DNA from 3 places in the Pseudomonas sp. 37 R 15 genome. Region 1 is predicted to be linked to each of the others. Evidence: riboswitches for the same ligand, from Rfam matches in the RefSeq annotation. Region 1 holds a riboswitch; each other region holds the start of a gene.
What was found. A riboswitch is a leader RNA that binds a small molecule or an ion and turns the genes downstream of it on or off. The one in region 1 is predicted to bind cobalamin.

Region 2: it holds a riboswitch for cobalamin, as region 1 does, so the genes downstream of both, cobW (cobalamin biosynthesis protein CobW) here and BFQ04_RS23780 (ABC transporter substrate-binding protein) in region 1, are expected to answer to the same signal.
Region 3: it holds a riboswitch for cobalamin, as region 1 does, so the genes downstream of both, cobO (cob(I)yrinic acid a,c-diamide adenosyltransferase) here and BFQ04_RS23780 (ABC transporter substrate-binding protein) in region 1, are expected to answer to the same signal.

Annotation. Positions count from the first base shown of each region.
Region 1 is NZ_CVTV01000059.1:30,086-33,355, forward strand. It holds gene BFQ04_RS23775 (FecCD family ABC transporter permease) at 1-737, opposite strand, end outside; gene BFQ04_RS23780 (ABC transporter substrate-binding protein) at 734-1,744, opposite strand; cobalamin riboswitch at 1,858-2,052, opposite strand; gene BFQ04_RS23785 (DNA/RNA non-specific endonuclease) at 2,174-3,103, opposite strand; gene BFQ04_RS23790 (M4 family metallopeptidase) at 3,238-3,270, shown strand, end outside.
Region 2 is NZ_CVTV01000015.1:24,126-27,395, reverse strand. It holds gene cobN (cobaltochelatase subunit CobN) at 1-364, opposite strand, end outside; gene cobW (cobalamin biosynthesis protein CobW) at 367-1,440, opposite strand; cobalamin riboswitch at 1,533-1,733, opposite strand; gene BFQ04_RS03750 (M10 family metallopeptidase C-terminal domain-containing protein) at 1,780-3,216, opposite strand.
Region 3 is NZ_CVTV01000018.1:76,162-79,431, reverse strand. It holds gene BFQ04_RS04250 (PQQ-dependent sugar dehydrogenase) at 1-856, opposite strand, end outside; cobalamin riboswitch at 956-1,213, shown strand; gene cobO (cob(I)yrinic acid a,c-diamide adenosyltransferase) at 1,293-1,904, shown strand; gene BFQ04_RS04240 (cobyrinate a,c-diamide synthase) at 1,901-3,270, shown strand, end outside.

The DNA of each region.
Region 1 (3,270 bases):
GCCGCGCAGCCCACCAGCACAACCTGCACGCGACGCACCGGGATGCCCAGCGAGGCCGCCGAATCGGTGCCGAAGGTAAACGCATCCAATGCACGTCGGTGCCACAGGCACACCACCAGCCCTGCGACCGCCACCGGCACCGCCAGCCACACCGATGGCCAGCGCACGCCGCTGAGGTTGCCCAGCAGCCAGAACATGATGCCGCGGGCCTGTTCGGAGCTGGCGGATTTGGTAATCAGGAACGCGGTGAGCGCATTGAACAACTGCGAACCGGCGATGCCGGCGAGGATGATCTGGCCGGTGCCGCTGGCGGAACCGCTGGCCCGCGCCAGCAGGATCACCAGTGCAAACGCGGCCATGGCGCCGACAAAGGCGCCCGCCGACAACGAAATCAAACCGCCGCCCACCCCGAGCAAGGCAATCAGCACCGCACCGGTCGAGGCGCCGGCGCTGATGCCCAGCAAATACGGGTCGGCCAACGGGTTGCGCAGCAACGATTGCAGGATCACCCCACAAGTCGCCAGGCCCGCACCACAGGCACCGGCGACCAGGGCGCGGGTCAGGCGGTAGTTCCATACCACGCCTTCATCGATGGGATCGAGCACATAGCCAGCCGCCCACAGTTTGTTGGCGAGCACCTGGAGCACCACCTGCGGCGAGATAGCGGTTTCGCCGATGGCCACACCGGCAAGCAGGGCGATCAGCAGCAGCGTGAGGGCGAGCAGGGTCCGTATCATTGCGGCAGGTTGTAGCCGTCGATGGCGGCGGCCAGCTGTTCCAGGCCGTCGAAGGTGCGCAGGCTGGCCTGCAGCGCGAGGGCGTCGAGGATGATGATGCGGTTGTGTTTCACCGCGTCCATGTTGCGCGTCACCGGGTCGCTACGCAGGAAGGCCAGCTTCTTTTCATGGTCGTCGGCGGGGTAGCGGCGGCGGTCCATGCGCGCGATCACCAGGAAGGTAGGGTTGGCCTTGGCGATGGTTTCCCAGCCGACGGCGGGCCATTCTTCATCCGATTGCACCACGTTGCGCAGGCCGAGGGTTTGCAGCATGAATTGCGGAACCCCTTTGTGGCCGGCCACGTAAGGGTCGCTGGCCATTTCGGCGCTGGAGAACCACACCAGCGCGCTGGCCTGTTTCAAACCTTTGCTCTGCGCGGTGGCAATCGACTTGGCCAGGCGCGCCTTGAGTTCATCGGTCAGTTGCTGGCCGCGCGCTTGCACGTCGAAGATCTCGGCCAGTTGGCTGAGGCTCTTGTAGATCGTCTCGATGCGAAACGGCTCCAGCCGCGTGCCGTCGGCGCCGACCAGATTGTCCTTGCCTTCGCAGTCGGAGGGCAGCAGGTAGGTGGGAATATTCAGTTCGTGAAACTGTTCGCGGGTACCCACCACGCCTTGAGGGCCGACCACCCATTCCAGCTCGGCGGCCACCAGTTGCGGGCGCTTGGCGATGACCGCCTCGAAGCTCGGCTCGTTATTGGCCAGGCGCTCGATGCTGTCGTTCTGCGCCTTGTACTGCCCCAGCACATCGTTGAACCACAGCGAAGTACCGACCACTTTATTGCCCACTCCCAGCGCATACAGCATCTCGGTGGCGGCCTGGCCGATCGTCACGCTGCGCGCGGGGGCTTGCTGGAAGGTGAGGCTGTTGCCGCAGTTCTCGACCGTCAGCGGGTAGTGAGTAGGCGCGGCGTGGGCCAGGGCACACAAGCCCAGGCCAGTGATCAGGGCCGAAACGCGTAGCAGCATGGGGCAATCTCCGGTGAACCGTACGTGAAGCAGGGGCGGTACGGCTCGGAAACACACCTTCGAACGCTGCAGGTCTGGCAGGGCGCGGATGTCCTTCCCGGACACCCCGCCGGTTAGTGAGTCACTTGGCCGGCAGGTCTCCTGACTGATGCGTCGTCGCCACGCTCCGGCCTTCCCGGACAACGTCCAGTGGCAGTGGGGAGCAGGCTCAGCACCTACAGTTGCGGGGGCAGTTTCGATTGACGTCGCGGGCGGCGTTTCGAATTCCCTGTTAGTCCCGTGTGGGAACCGGCGGCGCTATGGTAGTCGATCACGGCCTGTAGGAGCGAGCTTGCTCGCGAAGGTCGTCAACGATAACGCGAGCGGCCTGATGCGCCGCGGTGCTCTAAGGTGCTTCGCGTGCAAGCTCGCTCCTACAATGGGCCGTGGTCAGAGTCGGATATCCTGCGGCCCCCGGATCAGCGCTTCGATCCGCGTCCCCGTGGCGCGCTCTTCGTTGCTGAAACCGTCGTAGTCGGCCAGGTTGCCGAAGCGGATACCGGTCAATTGTTCGATCTGCAGCACGCTGCGCCGGTAGGTTTTGAGCGGGCCGAATACCAGGTCCAGTTGGTCCAGCTCGCGGCGCTGGTCGATCATGTACGCGCTGGCCGAGGGTTTGCCGTCGTCGCTGAGGTAGGCCACGACTTTCCAGAACGCCTGGGGGATTTTCACGCCACGGTACAGGCGGTCGTCGTCGCCAAACACCGGGCCGCTGAATACGCTGGCGCGGGCTTTCCAGCGCTGGGTGTTGTCGAGGATGTAGTCTTCCAGTTCCAGCCAGGTCTTCTGGTTGAAGCCGCTCATCTGCGGCGAGCAGTTGGTGAAGTGGAAGGTGTCGAGGTTGGCGGTGTTCGCCTCGTTTCCCCAGTTGGGGTCCTGGCGCCGCACCAGATGACCACGGTCCAGGCCATTGCCGGCGTAGAGGTCCTCGCCCACCTGGGCGTCGAGGGGCAGGCGGCCGTCGTAGGCCCAGGTGTCGTTGCTGCGCACGATATCCACGTGCTTGTCGCCATCGATGTTGACGCCGACATACAGTGCCAGGCGTCGGGAGCGCGACATACTGATGGAAAAGTGCGTGTAGTCCAGGCGCCCGGGCTGGGCATCGCCTGCCAGGGTCGAGTCAAGGGTGGGCCAGGGCACACCGAAGCTGCCGAGAAAATCCTCGGCGTAGCCGCGCCGGTCCTGCAGGTCCTTGGCTGCGGTAACCCGCGGCGTCGCAGCCCTGGCCTCCAGCAAGGATGGGCTGGGCGTGATCAGTGGGCGAAGGTCGGCAAGCCTTGGGCGATAGGACAGGTCGATTTTGACGTGACGTGCGGGCATGGGGTATTCCTGATGGGCCTTGGATAAACACGACTGCAACATGATTTCATGACAATTTGGCCCAGGCGGCAGACCCGCGTCTATCCTGAAGTCGTTGACCGGCCGTTCACCACACGCCAAAAAGGAGCCAGCTTATGTGTGTTCGCCAACCGCGAAATCCGATTTTC
Region 2 (3,270 bases), on a different contig from region 1:
CCGGGTCCGGACGATCATCCCCCGGCATCAGGATCAGCGTGACGCCGCGCTCGGCCAGTTCCACCAGGCGCTCGATGCCGTAGCGCCAATAACCGATGCCGCCATGCAAGGAAATCAGGATGACCTTGGCGTGGCGCAGCACCTCATCGACGTACAGGTCGACCGAGGCGTGGTTCTGCACCTGCATCGGGTTGGCCAGGCGCAGGCTGGGGTAATCCTCGGGCAACTGCTGCGCCGCTTCGGCGAGCAGCGCCAGGCTGGAATCGCCGCTGCACAGGATCACCAGTTCGGCAGGGGTTTGGCCAAGGTCGGCGATAGTGTCGTCCGCGACGAAACCACCGGGCTGGGTCCTGAGCAGGTGCATGGTTAAACGCTGAGGGCAGCGCGCAGTTGCGCTTCGAGGCCGGCGGCATCCAGTTCCTGGCCGATCAGCACCAGGCGCGTGGTGCGTGCTTCTTCCAAGCCCCAGGCCCGGTCAAAGTGCTTGTCGAAGCGCGTGCCCACGCCCTGGATCAGCAGGCGCATCGGCTTGTTCGGGATCGCAGCGAAACCTTTGACGCGCAGGATGCCGTGCTGCACCACCAGTTGGGTCAGGGCGTCGAGCAACAGGGCTTCGTCTGCTTGAGGCAGGTCGATGGAGATCGAGTCGAAGGCGTCGTGATCGTGGTCGTGATTAAGGGGGTCCTCACCGTCGTGGTGATGATCATGATGGCTGTGGCGAGCATCAATGTGCTCCTCCGAGCCCGCACCCAGGCCAATCAGCACGTCCAACGGCAGGCGACCGCTGCTGGCTTCGATGATCTTCACCGCCGGCGGCAGCTCTTCAGCGACTTCCAGGCGCACGCGGGCCAGGTCTTCGGCGCTGATCAGGTCGGATTTGTTGAGGATCACCAGGTCGGCGCTGGCCAATTGGTCGGCGAACAATTCGTGCAAAGGCGACTCGTGGTCCAGGTTCGGGTCGAGTTTGCGCTGGGCATCGACTTGATCCGGAAACGCGGCGAAGGTGCCGGCAGCCACGGCCGGGCTGTCGACCACGGTAATCACCGCGTCCACGGTGCACGCATTGCGGATTTCCGGCCATTGGAAGGCCTGGACCAATGGCTTGGGCAAGGCCAGGCCCGAGGTTTCGATGAGAATGTGGTCAAGGTCGCCGCGTCGGGCCACCAGTTCGCGCATCACCGGGAAGAACTCTTCCTGAACGGTGCAGCACAGGCAACCGTTGGCCAGTTCGTACACGCGGCCATTGGCTTCTTCCTCGGTGCAACCGATGGAACACTGCTTGAGGATTTCACCGTCAATGCCCAGCTCGCCAAACTCGTTGACGATCACGGCAATGCGACGGCCCTGGGCGTTGTCGAGCATATGACGCAGCAACGTAGTCTTGCCCGAGCCGAGAAAGCCGGTAACGATGGTGACGGGGAGTTTGGCCAGTGTTTTCATCGGATGCCCTTTGGGGCGGGCATACGGGACGACAGGCCCTGCGGCGGCGCGCAGCAGCGGGTTTCGTCACCGGATCACCCCGCCCGGTTGAATTGAAAAATCGATTGCGAGGCAGGTCTCCTGGCTTGGGGCTTGCGGGTCTTGCGACCGGCGCCGGCTGCGCCTTCCCGCCGTATCGGCAGTGGCATTGCAGTCAGGTGAACCCTTCACAGTTGCGGGGGCAGCCGCGGCTTGTACCGCGTTCCCTTCTTAGCTTCGGCCGCAGCCGAAGAACCTCGAGCAGGCAAGGCTACGCAGTGCGCGGTCTGCGGTCAATGTCCCGTAGCCGCGATGGAAGGTTCAGGCGTAGTGATAGCTGACAGGTACATCGCCAACAATATCGGTATGCAGTATTTGCCCCTGGCTCTCGAGGTACAGGTCAATCTCGCCATTGCCGGTCAAGTCGAGTACGACCCACGACTCGTTCGTGTGCGGATCGTAGCCCACGCCCACCTCGCCTGCCCGCCCGGTGAACTGGCTGACGAATGTCAGCGAACGGATGTCATGTTTGCGCAACAGCGCGCCAATATCGATTTTGTCCTGACCACTGACAAAGTCGGTCACCTGGTCCGGGGCGTACAACGTCGAATCACCGGCATTGTCGTATACAAACGTATCGCTGCCCGCACCGCCGCGCATGCGGTCCGCCCCGGCGCCGCCTTTGAGGCGGTTGTCGGCGTCATTTCCGATCAGCACGTCATTGCCCGAACCACCGATGGCGTTTTCCAGGACAACGCCCTTGGCGATGGACACATTGCCCTTCATTCCCCCTACGTCGCAGAAGGATTCGGCACGCAAGTTGATCACCTGGTCCTGATGATATCCGGAGAAGTCCAACGTATCGTTGCCACCCCCATCCCAGACGCAAAAGACAGCACGGTTGCGCGATGAACTCAAGGACAGGTCGTCTCGCTGGGTATTGGAGTTGAACCCGTAGGTGGTATCGGTGTTACGGGTCTGGTGATTGGCACCATAGACCCGCTGAGACCAGGCAATGTCAGCCATCAACGGCGACGAGGCATGTTGGCCCTTGAAGTCCTGACCGGTATTGCCCGGCGCAAAATAACTCATGACGGAGTGGCCCCGACTGTCTTGTGCGTAGGCGGCGTGGTCTGCATAGTTGGAAGGCCCCCACGACGCATCATAATTGCCCGTATGCGCGGCGCCCAATGTGTGTCCGATCTCGTGAGTGAGCGTTTGGCGCGCGAAGCTGTTGACTGCCGGCGCGCGGTTATCCGAATAGTCGGGGTTAACCCGTACCCGTCCTTGATAACTCGAGAACAAGCCGTCCGCCACCGGTGGCTGCTGGTTGTCACTGTTGACGAACCGCAGCCGCGCTTCAGCGTCAACAGCATCTTCTTCAAACTTGATATTCGCCACATCCGCCCAGGATTGCATTGAACGTCTGGCCTGTGCTTTTTGTGTTTCGTTAAACTTGCTTTCCTGTGATGCAACTTCATTAAACGTATAACCGACCCGCACGACGCCATCGCGATTGCTGTCTGTCAACCGACGCCCCCTCCTGTCAATGTTGCGCGCCATCGCCTCCGTAGACCACGAGGGTTTACCGGAGCCTGCGCGATAGTAGGGATCGTCGACACGCAAGGATGTGTCCCAAAGCGCGGGGGCGTTGGCGCCTGGACGCTGTTGGTCGTCGGGTGCGCAGCCGTGTTGCAGCTGATGACTATATTCGGACACATTACCCGGATTAAAAACACGTCGAGATACATACGTCATAAATAAGCCTCCTACCCCGAATGACACTTCAACTTCCAGGGGCCACCTTCCAAC
Region 3 (3,270 bases), on a different contig from region 1:
CACTGCCGATCTCATCGCGCTCGTTCACCGCCGTCCATAGTTTGCCGCTCTGGGGTTCCCAGGCCATGCCGTTGGGATTGCGCAGGCCGGAGGCGAAAATACGATGCTGGCCCGTGGCGCGGTCGACCTCCCAGATCGCCGCCCGGCCTTCTTCGGCTTCCAGGCCGTTCTCGCCGACGTTGCTGTTGGAGCCGACGCTGACATACAGCTTGCTGCCATCCTGGCTGGCCACCACGTTTTTGGTCCAGTGATGGTTGAGGCTGCCGCCCGGTAGATCGACGACCTTGGTGCCGGCCGCCTTGATCGCGGTTTCGCCAGGCTGATAGGGGAAGCGCAGCAACTTGTCCGAGTCGGCCACGTACAGGTCGTTGCCGACCAGGGCCATGCCGAACGGCGAGTTGAGGTTTTCCAGGAACACCGTGCGCGTTTCGGCGACGCCGTCATGGTCGGCGTCGCGCAGCAGGGTGATGCGGTTCGGGCTCGGCACACCAGCGCCGGCGCGGCCCATGACTTTTTCCATGACCCAGCCGCGAATGCCTTTGGTGTCATCCGGCTTGGGCGGTGCGTTGGTCTCGGCCACCAGTATGTCGCCGTTGGGCAGCACATAGAGCCAGCGCGGATGCTCCAGGCCCTCGGCGAATGCGGCCACTTGCGTGCCGGCAGCGGCGGTTGGCCTGGCGCCGTCGGGCCAGCCGACAGCTGGTGCGATGTTCACGGTAGGGATCAGCGTCTTGTTTGGTTCCGGCAGCTTGGGCGAGGGCCCGGTGCCATCCGTCACCTGCAGGGTAGAGCTTTCTCCGCAGGCGGCGAGGGTGCCGGCCAGCATGATCAGTAAGGCAAGTCTGGTTTTATGCATGGTGTTCTCCTGAATACCTGTAAGGGTAGAGAAGCACATCACCTTGATGGTTCAAGTACAGGACCAGCTTTAATTGACGCTCCACCCCCAACCCACTAACCTTCGCGGCTTGTTTCAGGTGCTCCGTGGCGTACGCGTCGACAGAGTGAAACAGGGAAGCCGGTGAGTGAGCGCACTTGTACACAGTGCTGCCGCAATTCCGGCGCTGCCCCCGCAACGGTAAATGAGTCAAGACGGCGCTGTTGGCCACTGTATCGCAGGCGATATGGGAAGGCGCGCCGTCGGCCTGCACGGTCTTTTACACAGACCGAGTGCCACTCATGAGCCCGGAGACCGGCCTGAAACATTCAACAGCATCACGGTGGGCGATGCTTGGCTGTCTGTTTTGTTTTTTTCCTGCCCGCCGTTTTTTGTCCAGCCCCAACGGAGAGCTGCCATGACCGATACCCCCGACCGCGACGAACGCCACCTGGCGCGCATGCTGCGCAAAAAAGCCGTGATCGATGAACGCATCGCCAATTCGCCCAATGAGTGCGGTTTGCTGCTGGTGCTGACCGGCAACGGCAAGGGCAAGAGCAGCTCGGCCTTCGGCATGCTGGCCCGGGCCATGGGCCATGGCATGCAGTGCGGCGTGGTGCAGTTTATCAAGGGGCGCAACAGTACCGGCGAAGAGATGTTCTTCCGCCGTTTCCCCGAGCAAGTGCGCTTCCATGTGATGGGCGAGGGCTTTACCTGGGAAACCCAGGATCGCCAGCGCGATATCGCCGCCGCCGAAGCGGCCTGGGCGGTATCCAGGGCGATGCTGAATGACCCCTCCATCGGCCTGGTGGTGCTGGACGAGTTGAACATCGCCCTCAAGCACGGCTACCTTGACCTGGACCAGGTGCTCGGCGACCTGCAAGCCCGCCCGCCGATGCAGCACGTGGTGGTCACCGGCCGGGGTGCCAAGCCGGAACTGATCGAAATGGCCGATACCGTCACCGACATGGGCATGCTCAAGCACGCGTTCCAGGCCGGTATCAAGGCTCAGAAAGGCGTCGAACTTTGAATCAGCCCCGTCATTGCCCGGCCGTATTGATCGCCGCACCGGCGTCCGGCCAGGGCAAAACCACGGTCACCGCCGCGTTGGCGCGTTTGCACCGCAACCTGGGGCGCAAGGTTCGCGTATTCAAATGCGGGCCGGACTTCCTTGACCCGATGATTCACGAACGCGCCAGTGGCGCGCCGGTGTATCAATTGGACATGTGGATGGTCGGCGAGCAGGAAAGTCGTCGCTTGTTGTGGGAAGCGGCGGGTGAGGCCGACCTGATCCTGATCGAAGGCGTGATGGGCCTGTTCGACGGCACCCCTTCCAGCGCCGACCTGGCGCGGCATTTCGGGGTGCCGGTGCTGGGCGTGATCGACGGCACGGCCATGGCGCAGACCTTCGGCGCGCTCGCGTTAGGCCTGGCACGCTACCAGCCGGACCTGCCCTTCGCCGGGGTGCTCGCCAACCGCGTCGGCACACTGCGCCATGCGCAGTTGCTGGAGGGCAGCCTGACCGAAGGCTTGCGTTGGTACGGCGCGCTGTCGCGCGAAACCGGCATCGAATTGCCCAGCCGTCACCTGGGCCTGGTGCAAGCCAGCGAACTGAATGACCTCGACGCGCGCCTGGACGCCGCCGCCCAAGCGCTGGGCAGCAGTTGCGAAGTGGCCGTGCCGCCGCCGGTAATGTTTGCCGCGCCCGAAGTCATCGAGGCCGAGCCCTTGCTCGCCGGGGTACGCATTGCGGTAGCCCGCGACGAAGCCTTCGCCTTTACCTACGGCGCCAGCCTCGACCTGCTGCGGGCCATGGGCGCGCAGCTCACGTTTTTCTCGCCCCTTCACGATCATGCGTTGCCTGACGCCGACAGCCTGTACCTGCCAGGTGGCTACCCGGAACTGCATCACCTGGCGCTGTCGCAAAATACTGCAATGCTTGAGGCGATCCGCGCCCATCATGCCGCCGGCAAGCCATTGCTCGCCGAGTGTGGCGGCATGCTGTATTTGCTCGACTCGCTGACCGATGTCGACGGCAACCGCGCCGAACTGCTCGGTCTGCTGCAGGGCGATGCAGTGATGCAAAAGAAATTGGCCGCCCTGGCGCTGCAAATCGTGGAGCTGCCCGAGGGCACGTTGCGCGGGCATACCTATCATCACTCCTTGACCAGCACAGCGTTGGAGCCGATCGCCCGCGGGCTTAGCCCCAATGGTGGGCGCGGGGCCGAGGCGGTCTATCGGCAGGGGCGGATGACAGCCTCCTATGTGCACTTTTACTTTCCGTCGAACCCGGCGGCGGTGGCCGCATTGTTTGCGCCAGGTCCCGACACCGCTATCGGGGGCAAGTCGAATCGTCGCACCGCCCCTCCCACAATTGACCGAGTTGAAACCCCATC